Regions from separate parts of the Arthrobacter sp. StoSoilB20 genome, predicted to be linked through region 3. Evidence: riboswitches for the same ligand, from Rfam matches in the RefSeq annotation. Region 3 holds a riboswitch; each other region holds the start of a gene.
What was found. Region 3 has a riboswitch for S-adenosylmethionine ahead of LDN85_RS05385 (hypothetical protein). Riboswitches for the same ligand answer to the same signal wherever they lie in the genome.
Positions count from the first base shown of each region.

Region 1: it holds a riboswitch for S-adenosylmethionine, as region 3 does, so the genes downstream of both, LDN85_RS07455 (homoserine O-acetyltransferase) here and LDN85_RS05385 (hypothetical protein) in region 3, are expected to answer to the same signal.
Region 2: it holds a riboswitch for S-adenosylmethionine, as region 3 does, so the genes downstream of both, LDN85_RS19235 (DUF1737 domain-containing protein) here and LDN85_RS05385 (hypothetical protein) in region 3, are expected to answer to the same signal.
Region 4: it holds a riboswitch for S-adenosylmethionine, as region 3 does, so the genes downstream of both, LDN85_RS13915 (aminotransferase class V-fold PLP-dependent enzyme) here and LDN85_RS05385 (hypothetical protein) in region 3, are expected to answer to the same signal.

Region 1 is NZ_AP024651.1:1,662,868-1,667,231, reverse strand. It holds gene LDN85_RS07465 (winged helix DNA-binding domain-containing protein) at 1-1,088, shown strand, start outside; gene LDN85_RS07460 (hypothetical protein) at 1,183-1,665, shown strand; gene LDN85_RS07455 (homoserine O-acetyltransferase) at 1,702-2,823, opposite strand; SAM riboswitch class IV at 2,839-2,955, opposite strand; gene LDN85_RS07450 (bifunctional o-acetylhomoserine/o-acetylserine sulfhydrylase) at 3,141-4,364, opposite strand, start outside.
Region 2 is NZ_AP024651.1:4,225,173-4,229,536, reverse strand. It holds gene LDN85_RS19250 (glutamate--cysteine ligase) at 1-570, shown strand, start outside; gene LDN85_RS19245 (O-succinylhomoserine sulfhydrylase) at 668-1,876, opposite strand; gene LDN85_RS19240 (rhodanese-like domain-containing protein) at 1,877-2,287, opposite strand; gene LDN85_RS19235 (DUF1737 domain-containing protein) at 2,284-2,550, opposite strand; SAM riboswitch class IV at 2,564-2,676, opposite strand; gene LDN85_RS19230 (NtaA/DmoA family FMN-dependent monooxygenase) at 2,842-4,170, shown strand; gene LDN85_RS19225 (aromatic amino acid ammonia-lyase) at 4,170-4,364, shown strand, end outside.
Region 3 is NZ_AP024651.1:1,147,702-1,152,065, reverse strand. It holds gene LDN85_RS05390 (sodium:solute symporter) at 1-1,083, shown strand, start outside; SAM riboswitch class IV at 1,359-1,478, shown strand; gene LDN85_RS05385 (hypothetical protein) at 1,494-1,811, shown strand; gene LDN85_RS05380 (hypothetical protein) at 1,808-1,999, opposite strand; gene LDN85_RS05375 (VIT1/CCC1 transporter family protein) at 2,229-3,392, shown strand; gene LDN85_RS05370 (matrixin family metalloprotease) at 3,477-4,364, shown strand, end outside.
Region 4 is NZ_AP024651.1:3,068,648-3,073,011, forward strand. It holds gene aroA (3-phosphoshikimate 1-carboxyvinyltransferase) at 1-551, shown strand, start outside; gene LDN85_RS13905 (ribosome small subunit-dependent GTPase A) at 554-1,669, shown strand; gene hisN (histidinol-phosphatase) at 1,725-2,537, shown strand; SAM riboswitch class IV at 2,720-2,833, shown strand; gene LDN85_RS13915 (aminotransferase class V-fold PLP-dependent enzyme) at 2,865-4,274, shown strand.

The sequences.
Region 1 (4,364 bases), 520 kb from region 3:
CGTCCGCGGACGCCGGGGATGTGGTCCGCAACCTGCTTGCAGTGCAGTCCCAGGAATTTCCGTATGCGCGGTGGACCCTTGCCCAAAGGACCATGGCTTCCACCACCGCCAATGACGTGGAAAGGGCCGTTGCAGAGGGAACCATCCTTAGGACGCACATCCTCCGGCCCACCTGGCATTTTGTGCACCGGGACGACCTCGGCTGGCTCATGGGACTCTCTGCGGAGCGGCTCCATCAGGGAAACAACGGCATGTACCGCCAAACAGGGGTTGACGCGGAATCCACCGCCCTCAGTGGCCGGATCCTGGCTTCGGCGGTTGCCGACGGCGCCCACAAGACCCGGGAAGAGCTGGGCGGGATCCTGGAAAAAGCCGGTCTCCCCGGCAAAGGCCTGGGGTTCATTTACCACCTCATGCACGCAGAGATCAGCCGCATCCTGGTGAGCGGCTCTCCCATCCGCTCAGCCGGTGGCGCGCTGAAGCAGACGTATGCCCTCTTCGAGGAACGCGTGCCCGGCTTCGTTCGTGCGCCCCTGACAAGCGAGGACCGCGAAAAGGCCTTGGGCGGGTTGGCGCTTCGGTACTACACCAGCCGTGGACCCGCCACCATCAAGGACTGCGCCGTCTGGTCCGGGCTCACCATGAAAGATGTGAAGCTGGGCATCGAGGTCGCGGATACGTTGTCCCCCGGCGCCCTTGCCACGGTCACCCAGGACGGCCTGGGGTTTTACCTGGCCCGGGAAGATGTCAGTGAGCTCACCGATCCCGCGTGCTCTTCGCCGCCTGACGAGGCAAAACTACCCCGTGTTGACCTCATCCAGTGCTACGACGAATACGTCATGGGCTACTCACAGTCCAGGCACTATCTGGGCGGGACAGCACCCTACTTCCCCGAGGACAACGGACCCATGCACGTAGTCCTGCTGGATGGCAGGTTGGCCGGATGGTGGCGGCACGGCTTTTCAGGGGGTGCCTGCCAGCTGGACGTCCGGATGAACCGGGCAACAACCGCGGCGGAGCAGGAGGCCTTAGTGGCCGAAGTGGAAAGGTACGGCCGGTTCCTGGGCATGGAAGCCACGCTCGTGTGAAAGTGCCAGTGCCTCCGGACTGCTCGGTTCCCTTGGGCAAAGTCCATGCTGGATGGCAGGGCTAAGCTGGAACGAGACCTAGGAGGCCTGCACTGTGAACAATCTGATCTTCTGGATCATCGTCTGCTCGTGGCTGATTCCGCTCGGGATCCGCATGTACAACCGCTCCCGAGCCCGCCGGATCCAGCAAGGAACGTTCCGCGACCCCGGCTACCCACCGCAGAACCTGCCCGGTCCGGGCTACCCACCGCAGCAGAACTACCCCGGCCAGCCGTACCCACCGGAAAGTTACCCGCAGCAGAACTACCCCGGCCAGTCGTACCCACCGGAAAGTTACCCGCAGCAGAACTACCCCGGCCAGTCGTCCGAGCCGACCGTCATCCGCCCGGCGGAGACGTCACCGCAGTCCGGGTCGCCGTCGGGCACTTCATCCCCCACGCCGTACCCTGCCGCCGGCAGCCCGGAGCCGCAAGGCTACCGTGCCCGCAAGCTGGCTGAGCTGGACGCGAAGTTCAGCAACGGAGAGATCGCCATGGAGGACTACATGAAGCAGCGCGGCGAGATCATGAACGGCTGAGGCTTACGGCCGACCCAGCCCGCGGCAGCCGGCAGCTCAGGCGAAGAAGGCTTCCCGAAGCTGCGGAGCGAGCTGCCCAATCTCCGTGAGGAAACCGTCGTGGCCGATCGGTGCCTCAATAACATGGACCGGAACCACACCAGGGAGCGCGGCTGCCAACTCCCGGGATTGAGCGGGAAAATACAGCCTGTCGCTATCCACCGCTGCCACGAAAAACTCCGCCGTGGTCCGCGACAAAGCTGACTCCAGGGATCCCCGGCCGCGTGCGACGTCGTGGGACATCAGGGCTTCTGTGATGGCGATGTAGCTGTTGGCATCAAAGCGGTGGACGAGCTTTGTCCCCTGGTGGTCCAAGTAGCTTTCCACCTGATACCTGCCACGCTCACCGAGCACCGCGGCGGCCAGGGGTGTCTCCTGGTGCTGGGCTTCCCGGCCGAAGCGGAAATCCAGTTCCAGCGCCGAGCGGTACGTGATGTGGGCGATCCGCCGGGCCAAGGCCAGCCCGTGTTCAGGTGCCCTGCCTGCGTAGTAGTCGCCGTTGTTGAAGTTCGGGTCCTGGCGGATGGCCAGTGTTTGGGCCTGCGCGAAGGCGATCTGCTCGGCCGTGCTGTAGGCGCCTACGGAAATCACGGCGCAGCGTTTGACGCGTTCCGGGTAGGTCACAGCCCATTCCAGGGCGCGGGCACCGCCCATGGATCCACCCAGGACGGCGTGCCAGGAGTCGATTCCCAAGGCATCGGCGAGGCGCCCTTCTGCCACAGTGCTGTCGCGCAAGGTGACCAACGGAAACCGGGAGCCCCAGGGGCGGCCATCGGGTGCCTCCGACGACGGTCCCGTGCTTCCATAGCAGCCGCCCACGATGTTGATGGAGACCACGAAGAACCTGTTGGTATCGATGGTGGCTCCGGGGCCTACCAATTGCTCCCACCAGCCTTCCTCGTCCGTGGCTCCCCGTGCCACGTGGGTGCTGCCCGTGAGGGCATGCTGGATCAGGACGGCGTTGGAGGAATCTGCATTCAACTGGCCCCAGGTCTCGTAAGCCAGGACGACGTCGGGAAGGAACCCGCCGGCTTCAAGTTCCAACGGCCCGATGCCGGCGTACTTGACGGTTCCGTCTTCTTCTCCGGATTTTGGAAGGGCTGTAGCAGTAATGGTCATTCCTTTGACACCTTAACCTCGCGCTTGCCCGTCGCCTTGCGTGCGAACAGGCCAGGTCTTCACCCGGGGCACCCCACCGCGGAGGAGGGTTGCCGGCCAGCAAGCCGGGGCTGTGTGCTGGCACTCATGACCTAATACGAAGAGTCTAGGAAATACAGGGCGGTTCTGGCGAAGAATGTGACAACAGTGTGACGGTTTTGGGCAGCTTCGTTCACCAATCGCCGCCGTGGGATGCCGTCCGGCGAATAATCGACGGCCCGGACGGCATCCCCTTGGTTGAGGCGGCTACAGCCGCCCGACAGCTTTCAGCGGAGGGTTCAGGCTCCCTTGGCGGCCCGGAATCCAGCTTCGAGGTCTGCGATGATGTCATCCACGTGCTCGATGCCCACCGACAAACGCACCAACCCAGGGTTCACGCCCGCGGCGACCTGCTGCTCCACGGTCAACTGGCTGTGCGTGGTGGAGGCCGGGTGGATGACCAGGGATCGGACATCGCCGATGTTGGCAACATGCGAGTGCAGTTCCAGACCGTCCACGAATCGCTTGCCGGCTTCAACGCCGCCCTTGATGTTGAACGCCACAATGGCCCCGGTACCCCGGGGACCGTATTTGCGGCCGCGGTCATACCACGGGCTGGACGGCAGGCCCGCATAGGCGACCGATTCGACGTCGTCGTGGGCTTCCAGCCACTCGGCCACCTTGCTGGCGTTGGCTACATGGCGCTCCACCCGCAGGCTCAGCGTCTCAAGGCCCTGGGCAATCAGGAAGGCATTGAACGGTGAAACAGCTGAGCCGAGATCGCGGAGCAACTGGACGCGGGCCTTCAGGACGTAGGAGAGGTTGGCGCCCAATGCTCCGTCCTTGCCCAGGTCCCTCGCGTAGACCAGGCCGTTGTAGCTGGGGTCCGGGGTGTTGAAGCCCGGGTAGCGCTCCGGGTCCTTACCGAAATCGAAGTTGCCGGAATCGACAATCACGCCGGCAATGGCAGAACCGTGGCCGCCGAGATACTTGGTGGCGGAGTGGACCACGATGTCGGCGCCCCACTCAATGGGACGGATGAGGTAGGGCGTGGACAGCGTGTTGTCTACGATCAGCGGCACGCCGGCTTCGTGGGCAGTCCGGGCAACTCCCTCGATGTCCAGGACGTCCTGGCGCGGATTCGACACCACCTCGCCAAAGAAGAGCTTGGTGTTCGGCTGCACGGCATCGCGCCACTGGTCCAGGTTGTCCGGGTCCTGTACGAACGTCACCGAGATGCCGAACTTCTTCAGGGTGTGGGCCAGCAGGTTGTAGGTGCCGCCGTACAAGCTGGGGCTTGCAACGATGTGGTCTCCGGCCTCGGCGATGTTGAGGATGGCGAAGGTCTCCGCAGCCTGGCCCGAGCTCAGCAGGAGCGCACCCAAACCGCCTTCGAGGCTTGCGATCCTCTGTTCCACCGCATCCTGGGTGGGGTTGCCGATCCTGGTGTAGATGGGTGCGAGCTCAGCCAGGGCAAAGCGGCTGGCTGCGCTTTCGGCGCTGGGGAACACGAAGGACGTGGT
Region 2 (4,364 bases), 1.7 Mb from region 3:
ATGATCTACTTCGATGCCCGCATCTCCCGCAACCATCCCACCGTGGAGGTCCGGGTAGCCGACGTCTGCCTCCGCGCCGAGGACGCGGCCTTGATTGCGGTGCTGGTGCGGGCTTTGGTGGAGACGGCTTCCCTGGAAATGCTCGACGGCGTTGAGCCCACCCCGGTGCCCACGGCACTCCTGCGGATGGCAAGTTGGCAGGCCAGCAATGCCGGGCTGCGCGGAGATCTTCTGGATTTCGGTGATTTCCGGCCACGTCCGGCAGCGGAAGTGGTGTGGGCGTTGGTGGATTATGTGAGCCCGGTCCTGGATGACCAGGGCGAATTGGAACTGGTCAAGGCCGGCATCCAGGAGTTGCTGGATCGGGGCAATGGCGCCCACGAGCAGCGGGAAGCGGCGGTGCGCTTTACCAACAGGAGGCACGGCGGTCAGAGCCAGGCGGGTAGTCCGCCTACCGCGGAAGCCTTGGCCGCCGTCGTCGGGCATGCAGCGAAGGTGACGGTCCGCGGAACCTCTGCCGACGCGCACAAGGAGCCCGCGCCGACGCTGGCCAGGGTCAGGCGGCCCTAGGTCCGCAGGCTTCCCCGGTCTTCCGTGGACTTCGCCACCGTGCCGGCAGCATTGACTGCTCCGGCACGGTGGGAAGGATGCTTCCCCGGCTGCAAGATCAGACCTGCTTGAGGGCCTTCTCCAGGTCCAGGATGAGGTCGTCCACGTCTTCCAGGCCCACCGACAAACGGACCACGCCGTCGCTGAGGCCGATCGCGGCCCGGCCCTCCGGTCCCATGGCCCGGTGGGTGGTGGTGGCCGGGTGGGTGATGAGTGACTTGGAGTCACCGAGGTTGTTGGAAATGTCCACCACGCGCAGCCCATCGAGCAAGGCGAACGCAGCCTCCTTGGCTGAGCGTCCGGCCGAAGGCGACAACTCGAACGTCAGCACCGTACCGCCGGCCTTCATCTGTTTCGCGGCCAGCTCGTACTGCGGGTGGGACTTCAGCAGCGGGTATTTGACCCAGCTGATGGCGGGTTGCTGCTCAAGCCACTCTGCGATCTTCAAAGCCGATGCCGAGCTGTGGTTTACCCGCAGGCCGATGGTCTCCAAACCCTTGGTCAGCACCCAGGCATTGAACGCCGACAGCGACGGGCCGGTGTGCCGCATGAGCTGCTTGACCGGGCCGTCGATGAACTCCTTGGTCCCCAGGATCGCGCCGCCCAGAACACGGCCCTGGCCGTCGATGTGCTTGGTGCCTGAGTACACAATCACGTCCGCGCCCAGCTCACCGCAGCGCTGCAGCAGGGGAGTGGCGAAGACGTTGTCGACGACGACGGTCGCCCCGGCGGCATGCGCCAGTTCGCTGACGGCCGCGATGTCCACGATTTCCTGCATGGGGTTGGACGGTGACTCGAAGAAGACGGCGGTGGTCGGCTCCGAGAGGGCTTCACGCCATTGGTCCAGATCCGGGCCATCCACGAATACCGTCTCCACGCCCCAACGGGGCAGGATCTCATTGAGGATCACAAAGCAGGAACCGAACAAGGACCGGGCGGCCACCACGCGGTCGCCGGCAGCCAGCAAGGCACCCAGGGCGGTGAACACCGCGGACATGCCGGACGCCGTCGCAAAGCATGCCTCGGTTCCTTCGAGCAGCCGCAGCCGCTCCTGGAAGGTGGCCACGGACGGGTTGCCGTAGCGGGAGTAAACGAAGCGTTCGTCCTCGCCGGTGAAGGCACGTTCGGCCGCAGCGGCTGACTCATAAACAAAGCCGGAGTTCAGGAAAACCGGCTCGGACGTTTCCTGGAAATTGGTGCGGTCAAGACCACCGCGAACGGCCTGGGTGTCAGGGCTCCAGCCGGCGGCGTCGGGATTGAATGTCACTTACTCGGTCCCCAGGTTCGTCGGCAGGCCGCGGTTTTTCCAGCCGTTTACGGTGCGCTCGCCGTAGCGGTCCGGTTCGCCTTCAAAGCCTTCAAGGACGTTGTAGGCAGTGAAGCCGGCTTGCGTCGCGGCGATCGCGGCGGAGATGGAGCGCTGGCCGGAGCGGCAGATGAAGACGAGCTCCACGGCTTCGTCCTCGGGTGCCTGCTGCTGCAGGTCCTCGATGAAGCGGGAGTTGGGGATGCCGCCGGCGAGGTTCCACTGGATGAAGAGGGGATCGTTCTCCGTGGCTTTGGTGTCCGGGATGCCGATGTGGGCCCATTCGCCCTCGGTGCGGACATCCACCAGGATCGCGCCTTGTTCAAGCTTGGCCCACGCGTCCTGTGGGGTCAGGTCACCTGCGTAGCTCATGCGTGGCCCTCGAATGCTTCTTCGTCGTCGTAGTTCTCAAGCTGGTCCACTGCGTTGGCTACGGCCGCGTCAGCGTTGGCGATCGCGGCGGGAAGGACAATTGCTTGGGCAACAATGACGGTGGTGCCGTTGAACGTTGCTGCCGGGCTGCCATGGAGCACATAGCCCTCGGCGAGTGCGCTATGGATACGCTCACAAAATTCACGGTTGTCCGGGCCTGTAATCAGGCGGTAGGACAGTTTTTCTTCAGTGGGTTCAGGCATTGCTGGTGCTCCTCAGTCACGCTTGCAGTTCGAATTTGTCGATACGCCGAGTAGTCACCTGAGGCACCCCGCCGGAGAGAGGGTTGCCGACCAGCAAGTCAGGGCTTTGCGCTGGTACTCATTACTCAAGAAAAACGTAACATCGACCGGCCTTGGGCCGCACTTGCGTGCTGTTCTCCGGTCGTCATGTTGCGTAATCGGAGGCCGCCCGGGACCTCACCAAATGTGACGTCCCGGGAGCATAATTGACCCAGTACGACCCCCTGTAACTTCGCATGAAATCAGGTCGCGGTGAACGGACAGAGCAGTTCTACACTCAAGCCCATGCTGCACTTTGGATGGTTTGTAGGCCACGGATTCGGTGTCCAAGGGTGGGGGACGCCGGGCTACGGCCTGGGCTACGACTGGAAGAAACCCGCCCTGTACCAAGAGGCCGTCCGGGCGTTCGAACAATCCGGTTTGGACCTCTTCATCATTGAGGATTCCCTCACCGTGCCGGACACGTACGGCGGATCGGCGGAGGTCTCCCTGGCTCATGCCTCCTTCGCGCCCAAGCATGATCCCCTGGCGCTGGTCCCGTATCTTCTGTCCGCCACCGAGCACCTGGGGATCGTCCCGACGGTCAGCGCGTCCTTTTATCCGCCCTTCACAGCTGCCCGGCTCCTGGCCACGCTGCAACACTTCTCGGAAGGGCAGCTGGGCTGGAACGTGGTGACGTCCGGCAGCGACCTCGCCGCGCAGAACTACGGGCTGGACCAGCAGATAGAACACGACCTCCGGTATGAAAAGGCGGAGGAATTCGTCGACGTCGTCAGGCGGCTCTGGCGGAGTTGGGAACCTGGCGCTGTGGTTGAGGATGTGGAGGCCGGCGTGTTCGCGGACCACAGCAAAGTGCATCCGATCAACCACCACGGCGACTTCTTCAAGGTACGCGGTCCCCTGAATACGGCGCCTTTGCCTGAAGAACCCGTGTTGGTGCAGGCCGGGGCGTCACCGCGGGGGAAAGCGTTCGCAGGTGGCCATGCCGACGTAGCCATTGCCTTGGCCCGCGGCGTTGACGGTATGAAGGCCTACCGCGACTCCATCCGTGCCGAGGCCGCCAAGGCAGGCAGGAATCCCGACGACGTCAAGGTACTTTTCGTCCTTAAGCCCACAGTGGTTGGCTCAACTGCCGAAGCTGAGGACTTGCGGGCCCAGCGCCGCGAACTCACCCAGCGGGACATCGACAGCCAGCTCAACTCCATTTCGTATCTTTCGGTGATCGACTTCAAACAATTCGACCTCGATGCTCCACTGCCGGAACTGAGTACCAACAGCAACCAGGGGACCTTGGAACACTTCGCCAAGGCGGCGCCTCCCGGTTCCACGTTGCGTGAGATCCTGCAGGCCAGGAGCGGCGGGGCAGGGGATTCGATCATCGGCACGGTGGGCCAGATTGCCGACTACCTTGAGTCCACCGGCTCCGAGGTGGGCGGCGACGGGTTCCTCTTTTCCGGTTTCGTGGATCCGGTGACGGTCCATGGCGTGCTGGATAAACTCACTCCCGAACTGCGGCGTCGTGGCCTGTTGAGGAAGAGTTACGGCAATGGTGGGTTCCGGCAGAACCTCCTGGACTTTTGATGGCCTCTGTTGAGCCCCGCACCCTTCATCTGGGGATGACGCCGATTTCCGCGCGGAGTGTTGCCCTGACGGCCGCTGAGTCCTCGTTCCACGTGAAACTCAACCAAGATGCGTTGACTCTGATGACCCGCTCACGGGATGTTCTGGAGCATGCGGCGGCCTCCGGACAGCGGGTTTACGGGCTCAACACTTTG
Region 3 (4,364 bases):
CGCTGGCTGGCGATCGCAGTCGGCGGCGCGATCGTCCTGGTCTACTCCACCATCGGCGGCATGTGGTCCATTACCCTGGCCGACCAGGTGCAGTTCATCATCAAGACCGTAGGCATCTTCTTCCTCATGCTCCCGTTCGTCATGAACGCAGCCGGTGGCATGGATGGCATCCGTTCACGGCTTGAGGACAGCTTCTTCCAGATCGACGGCATCGGCACCCAGACCATCATCACGTACTTTGTGGTCTACACCCTGGGCCTGCTGATCGGCCAGGACATCTGGCAGCGTGTGTTCACTGCCAAGACCCCCACCGTTGCACGCTGGGGCGGCGCCACCGCCGGTGTTTACTGCATCCTCTACGGCATCGCGGGTGCACTGATCGGTCTGGCTGCCCGTGTAGCGCTCCCGGATATCGACGTCGCAAACCTCGGCAAGGACGTTGTCTACGCAGAGGTTGCAACGCACATCCTGCCCGTCGGTATCGGCGGCCTGGTGATGGCAGCAGCTGTTGCCGCCATGATGTCCACCGCTTCCGGAGCGTTGATTGCAGCGGCAACGGTTGCCCGCGCCGACGTAGTTCCGTTCGTGGCCAGCTGGTTCGGCAAGACCATCAACACCGATGACAGCGAGAACCCCGAGCACGATGTCAAGGCCAACCGCTACTGGGTCCTTGGACTCGGTGTTGTGGCCGTACTGATCTCCATGGCCGCACAGGACGTGGTGGTTGCCCTCACCATCGCTTACGACATCCTGGTCGGCGGCCTCCTGGTGGCAATCCTCGGCGGCCTGGTGTGGAAGCGCGGTACGGGCATCGCCGCCGCGTGGTCCATGGCAGTGGGCTCGGTGCTGACGCTTGCCCTGCTGATCCTCTTCGCCGCCGGTATCATTCCGAGTGCGGACGGCGTCTACGCCAACGAGCCGATCTACTACGGTCTCGCCGCCTCCTTCATCGCCTACGTGGTGATTTCGCTGCTCACCCCGCCCACCGACCCTGCAGTCCGCGAGGCCTGGGACAAGCGCGTTGCCGGGGCCGTCTCTGAGGAACTTCCCCCTGAGGCCCACCCGGTCAGCAGCCACAAGTAGGACCCCACGCAATACCCCAACAACAAAGTTCGACGGCGGCGCCTCCCCTTTTCGGGGAAGCGCCGCCGCTGTTTTTTCCCCGGGGAAGAGGGCGTTGCGTGGCCCGCTTTGCTCCCTAAAACCTCGCCAAAGCCCGCAGAGCAGGCCTCACAACGGGAGGGAAGAGGGCGTTGCGTGGCCCGCTTTGCTCCCCAAAACCTCGCCAAAGCCCGCAGAGCAGGCCTCACAACGGGAGGGAGGGAGGGGGTGGGTGGTGTGCGGTAAGGTTGTCCCAGCTTCAAGAGATGTGGTGCCAAGCTCCGACTGGCCACACACCAACCCCATGTTCACGGGTGGTTCGGATGAGGAAGCGGCCCGTCCCGGACCAGAGACAACCGAGCGGGCAAGAGCACTCCCCAAGGAGAAGTCCCTTGCCGTACCAAGGCACTACCACCCCGGCCGACTCATCAGACCCGGCAATTTCCAAGCCCACGGCCCCCGTTGCCTCGACGGTCGCGGTGATTCCCGCCGTCGATCTCTTCCTCGGCACGGTGACGATCGTGGCAAAAGCTGGAACGGCAAAGTTCCGCCATCCCCAACCGCACCTGATCGCGGGGGCGTTGGCCCGGGCCGTCAGGCCCACCCGCTGGTGCGGGCCGACCAGGACCCTCACGGTGACTGTTGCCGCCGTCGGCCAACGGGCGGGTGCGCAGCAGCACTACACCCTCACCGACCAGGACCCGTCCTAGATCTCTTCGTCTTCCTCGCGGAATTCTTCAGACTCGTCCAGGGGAACCACGCGTTCGTCGTCCTCCGGGGCGTCTACTTCCTCTACCCAGGGTTCGTCCACTGGCTGGTCTTCGGCGTAATCGTAGGCCGGGTCGGACTCAATGGTGGTCCGTTCCGGGTGGTTGGCGTGTGATTCGGTGGTGTCCATGGTGCAACCTCCGTCTCGCGGGCCGCTCAAAGCCCTGGTGACCGTGTGCGGGGTGGGCCCCGCCCCTGTCCTTCCATCTGAGCACCGGCGCAGGCGAGGGTCAAGGGCCCAAAATTACGGTGCGCCGAACATTCCGATTGAGGAATACCGGCCAAAAAACCGCGCAAATACGCGGTACAGTGGGGCGTGCAATGGGGCCGCAACTACCCCACCCAGCACAGGAGAAAAAGTGCAAAAGCACCAGGAATCCCACGGTTCGTCGAGCCCCGCTCCGGACCCCGCCCCCGAAACAGCAGACCCCGGCAACGCCTCGCAGCATCCCACGTCCTCGGACATCCGCCGCTGGCGGCAGTACCTGGCCGACGAGCGGGCCGAAGCCGCCGTCTACCGCGAACTGGCCCAGCGACGCGATGGAGAAGAGCGCCAAATCCTGCTGGCTCTGGCCGAGGCCGAAGGCCGCCACGAGGCCCACTGGCTCAAGCTCCTGGGCGAGCACGCCGGAATGCCCAAGGCAGCATCTGCCCGGAGCCAGTTCCTGGGCTTCCTGGCCCGCAACTTCGGATCAGTCTTCGTACTCGCCCTGGCCCAGCGCGCAGAGGGCCGCTCCCCTTACGGCACCGAACCCGCAGCAACTCCTGCCATGGTGGCTGACGAGCAGATCCACGAGGAAGTTGTCCGTGGCCTGGCAACGCGGGGACGGAACAGGCTCTCCGGAACTTTCCGGGCCGCGGTCTTCGGCGCCAACGACGGTTTGGTGAGCAACCTTTCGCTGGTCATGGGCATGGCCGCCACAGGTGTGCCCAGTCCCGTGGTGCTGATGAGCGGCGTGGCAGGCTTATTGGCTGGCGCGTTGTCCATGGGCGCCGGGGAATACGTCTCGGTCCGCTCCCAGCGCGAACTGCTCAACGCTACGTTGCCAACGCAAGCCACCCTCACGGCCGCACCGTCCCTGGACATCGAGCACAACGAGTTGGTCTTGGTCTACCTAGCCCGCGGAATGACGCGTGAGGCCGCAGAGCACCGGGCCGCGGAGCGCATGGGCTTGTTCAGCTGCGATTGCGATCCCAGCCTTTCCTTGCAGCCTGAGAAGCCTGCCACCGATGAGCACGAATCCGTTGGCTCGGCGTGGGGCGCGGCAATGTCCAGTTTCTGCTTCTTCGCCTCCGGCGCCATCGTTCCCATCCTGCCTTTCATTTTTGGGATGACCGGCTTCGCCGCCTTGGTAGTGGCCGGCGCTTTGGTGGGCGTCGCGCTTCTGGCGACCGGCGCCGTCGTGGGCTTGCTGTCCGGAACCTCGCCGCTGAGCCGCGGCCTGCGCCAGCTCGCGATCGGGTTGGGAGCAGCTGCCGCCACCTACGGGCTGGGCCTGGTGTTCGGCGCCACCATCGTCTAGTTTGGACGGCTCCCCCCGCAGCCCGTAATGTTGGTTCGTCCTCCGCGCTGCCCCGCGTGACCAGGGCGTGAGGAATGGAGAACCGTGGACTCAGAGCGGGAAACGCGTGCGCCCAGACACCGGCGTGCCGGTACAGTGTGGCGCATTCTGCGGGGTGTGCTCATGGCCGCAGTTGCCGCTGTAGTGGCAGTGCTGGTCAGCGGCTATCTGCATGGCGACCCACGGATCACGGCCCTTTTCCCGGGTCTGAGCGTCCCTGGAGCAGCGCCGGGCGCGCAAAAGCAGGCCGCGCCCGCACGCGCGGAAGACGCCCCGCCTCCCGGGCTGGAGGAGGCGGACGCCCCGCTGGCCCCGCCGGCGCCGCCCGCCACCATCAACAGTTCATATAAGTTCCTGGCCACCAACGACGACGGCACTCCGGTGGGGTACTCGCCCTGCCGGCCGTTGCACTACGTGGTGAACAATGCCTCCGCGCCGGAGGGCTCCGATGCCCTGCTGGAGACGGCGATCGCCAACGTCTCCGCCGCTTCCGGGATCCGGTTCATCAACGACGGCACCACCGACGAGTTGCCGGTGGACCGCCGGGAGCCCTATCAACCGGCCAAATACGGCGATCGTTGGGCTCCCCTGCTGATTTCGTGGACCACCCCTGAAGCGGCACCGGCGTTGGCGGACAAAGTCATTGGTACCGGCGGCAGCACCATGTATTCGCTCAACAAAGGACCCAAAAGCTACATCACGGGCAGCCTGGAGCTGGACACACCCCAGGTCTCCGAACTCCTCGCCAGCCCTGAAGGAGCAGACTACGTTCTGGCGGTCATGCAGCACGAATTGGGGCACGTCATGGGTTTGGACCACGTTGATGACCCGGTCCAATTGATGTATCCCGAGATCGGCGCCCCTGACGGTCTTGCCGCGGGCGACCTGACGGGCCTGCACCTCCTTGCCTCAGCCCCCTGCCGCAAGGACATC
Region 4 (4,364 bases), 1.9 Mb from region 3:
CCGCGGCACTGGCAACGCGGGGCACTGTCCGCATCCCCAATTGGCCGGCCGGAACCACCCAGGTCGGCGATATGTGGCGGTCCATCCTCACTGCCATGGGAGCCACCGTCACGCTGGAAAACGGGACTCTTACGGTGACGGGCGGCCCGGTGGTCAAGGGCTCGGAATTCGACGAAACCAGTGAACTCGCGCCCACGGTGGCGGCCTTGTGCGCACTGGCCGATGGCCCCTCGCGGCTGACCGGAATTGCCCATCTCCGTGGCCACGAAACAGACCGGCTCGCAGCACTGGTCAACGAAATCAACGCCTTGGGCGGCGACGCAGAAGAGACCGCCGATGGCCTCATCATCCGACCAGCCACACTGCACGCCGGGGTCGTCCACAGCTACGCTGACCACCGCATGGCCACGGCAGGAGCCATCTTGGGCCTCGCCGTCGAGGGCGTCCAGGTCGAAGACATCGCCACGACGTCCAAGACCATGCCGGAGTTTCCTGAAATGTGGGCCCGAATGGTGGGAACCATCTCCGGCACCACGGTGGAGAACAACTGACCATGGGCCGTGATGCACGCTCCTGGGATGAGTCCGACGTCCGGATCCGACCCAACAAAAAAGGGTCCAGGCCAAGGACCAAGGACAGGCCCAGCTACGATGACGCGGTTATTGGCCGGATCATCACCGTTGACCGTGGGCGCTACAGGGCGATTGTGGACGAGGATTCCGCGAACGCCCGCGTCGTTATCGCTGCCCGTGCCCGCGAATTGCGGCGGAACCCGGTAGTACCCGGGGACTTCGTGGCCTTGGTGGGCGACGTCTCCGGATCGCCGGACACCCTGGCGAGGCTGGTCAGGGTGGAAGAACGGCGGACCCTCCTGCGCCGCAGTGCCGACGATACCGACCCGATCGAACGGGTAGTGGTGGCCAATGCCGATCAGTTGGTCATTGTGGTGGCGGCCGCCAACCCCGAACCGCGCACCGGGTTCATTGATCGCGCCCTGGTGGCAGCCTATGACGCCGGCATTGAGCCGTTGCTTCTTATCACCAAGGCGGATGTCAAGGATCCAGCGGAACTGCTCGCCAACTACCTCAGCCTGGACTTCCCGGTGATCATCAGCCGCACCGCCGACTCCGAAGCAGGCGGCATCGACGCCCGATCCGACGACGGCCTCTCAGCCCGCCTGGACAGGGATGCCGTAGCCCAGCTGCGCTCCCACCTCGGCGGAAAAGTCACCGTGATGCTCGGCCATTCAGGCGTCGGCAAGTCCACCATGGTCAATGCCCTGACGGGGGCAGAGCGGGCAACCGGCGGCGTTAATGCCGTCACAGGCCGTGGCCGGCATACTTCCTCCTCCGCGTTGGCCCTGAAACTTTCCGACGCCCCGGCCGGCAGTTGGATCATCGACACTCCCGGCATCAGGTCCTTCGGCCTTGCCCACGTGGATCCGGACCGGATTCTGCATTCCTTCCCGGATCTCGAGCCTGGAACCGAGGCTTGCGAACGGGGCTGCAAGCACGATGCCACCGCCATCAACTGTGGACTGGATTCATGGGTGAACGAGGGCCATGCCGGACCGTCGGGTGTGGCGCGGTTGGCTTCGCTGCGCCGGCTGCTGGGTGCGGACCCACGGTTGGAAGCAAAAGAGACCAAGGAACTGGGCACCGTCAACTGATCGTTTGGGGCTTCACCTCCCCCCTGCAACGAGTGTTTCAGGATAGTTTGGTGGCATGACCCATCCCGTTTCCACCTACAACGATGACCTGCGCCTTGCCCACGTCCTCGCTGATTCCGTCGACGCCCAAACCATGGATCGCTTCAAGGCTTTGGACCTCAAGATCGAAACCAAGCCCGACCTCACCCCTGTCACTGACGCTGACAAAGCGGCCGAGGAAGCCATCCGGGGTCAACTCTCGCGTTCGCGTCCCCGCGATGCAGTCCTGGGTGAGGAATTTGGCAGCAGCGGACATGGCTCGCGCCGTTGGATCATTGATCCCATCGATGGCACCAAGAACTTTGTCCGGGGTGTACCGGTGTGGGCTACGTTGATCGCGTTGGTTGATGAGGGAGAACCGGTAGTGGGTGTTGTCAGCGCCCCCGCCTTGGGCAAGCGCTGGTGGGCCGCCAAGGACATGGGTGCCTACATGGGCCGGTCCCTGGCTGCGGCCACGCGGTTGAAGGTCTCCAACGTCACCCAGCTCTCCGATGCCTCGTTGTCGTACTCGAGCCTGTCCGGTTGGAAGGAACGCGGCAACCTGGACGAGTTCCTTGGACTGACGGAGGACGTCTGGCGAACCCGCGCCTACGGTGACTTTTGGTCCTACTGCCTCGTCGCCGAGGGTGCCGTGGACATCGCCTGCGAGCCCGAACTGAACCTCTACGACATGGCAGCCCTCGTCCCGATCGTGACTGAGGCCGGTGGCCGCTTTACCTCCCTTGAAGGCGAGGACGGCCCTTTCGGCGGCAACGCACTGGCGACCAATTCAATCCTGCACTCAGAGGTACTCAAGCGTCTCAACCCAGGTTTGGACGATCTCCTCTAGTTCCAGTCCGCTGGCAACATTTAGGTCCTTTCAGCGAATATTCGACGGCGGATGCCCCCTTTGGTGGGCGTCTGCCGTTTTTTCTTCGCCAAAGTTCCGTTTTACAAGCCTGACGTAACAAAGTGCTTAACATTGCGCAGCGACTTTGGAGGGCCGCTGGAGGTGCCCTAACCTTTTTTACAGGTCACGAGTGCCAGCGCTAAACCCCGGTTTGCTGGCCGGCAACCCTCCATTCGCGGTGGGGTGCCCCGGGTGACGACCCGGCCGGTCCGGAACGGATGCGGCAAGCGCGGATCCCCTATGGGGGTCCCTCTTGAATGAGGTCCCATGAGTACTGTCACGTTCGATGCCAACGCCATTCCTTCCTTTGTCGAAGAAGCCCCGTCACCGGCAGCTGCTGCAATCCGCCCGCTCGCCGCGGTCACAGGCGCCGAGCTGCAGGCCCCGCTGATCCAAGGCGGCCACGTTCGTTACGCCAACCTGGACTATGGAGCATCGGCTCCGGCACTGACCATCGTCTCGGCATATCTCAACGAGGTCCTGCCTTACTACGCCAGCGTGCACCGCGGCGCTGGGTATGCTTCACAGATCAGTACCTCGGTCTATGAGAACTCGCGCAACATCGTGCGCGACTTCGTGGGTGGGCGCCCGGACGATTCCGTCATTTTTACGCGGAACACCACCGATTCCCTGAACCTTTTGGCCGGCTGCCTTCCGCAGACCGATGGCACGTTCTCCGGCGAAGTCCTCTACCTGGACATCGAGCACCACGCCAACCTGCTCCCCTGGCAAGGCGTACCGCACCGCAGCGTGGTAGCGGCCTCCACGCTGGCCGCGACGCTGGACAAGCTCCGCGCCGAGTTGGCGCAGGGCGGGGTCAGCCTCCTCGCAGTCACCGGCGCCTCGAACGTCACCGGCGAGATCCTCCCGATAGCCGAACTCGCGTCCTTGGCACATGAGTACGGCGCCAGGATCGTGGTTGACGCAGCCCAGCTGGCACCCCACCGCAGGATCAACATCACCGAAGCCGACGTCGACTACATCGTTTTCTCGGGCCACAAGCTGTACGCGCCCTTCGGTGCCGGTGTAGTGGTGGGCCGTCCGGACTGGCTCGACGCCGGCACCCCGCACCTGGCCGGTGGAGGCGCCGTCCGTGAAGCCCGCCTGGACTCCGTCAGTTGGGCCACCGGACCCGCCCGTCACGAGGGCGGCTCCCCCAACGTGCTCGGCGCCGCAACCCTTGCACGGGCGACGCAGGTCCTCGCCGGACTGGACCAGGAGGCCTGGCACTCCCACGAGGCCGCCATCCGCTCCTACCTGGTGGACGGTCTTGAGGCCATTGAGGGAGTGACGGTACACCGGATCTTCTCCGACTCCGTGGACACCATTGGCGTCGTCAACTTCTCCGTGGAAGGATTCGACGCCGGTTTGGTCGCCGCCTACCTGGCTGCCGAGCACGGCGTTGGCCTCCGGGACGGCCGCTTCTGCGCCCACCCGTTGCTCAAGCGCCTGGGCCTTCCCTCGGGATCCCTACGTGCAAGCTTTGGCGTTGGCTCCCGTTTGGAGGACGCCACAAGGCTGCTGGCGGGCATCGAGAACCTCAAGGGCAACGGACTTGGCTGGGACTACGTGGTGGACGAAGGCCGCTGGGTACCTGCCAATGACCACCGCACCTACCCCGAGTGGGCTCCCAATACTCCCGGCACAGCTGGTGCCGCTCCCTGCACTGTGGACTAAAGCGCCCCCGCCCGACTAAGACATCACCGTCGACTACAGCGCCACCGCGGACCAAGACATCACCGCCGACTAAGACATCACCGTGGGGCA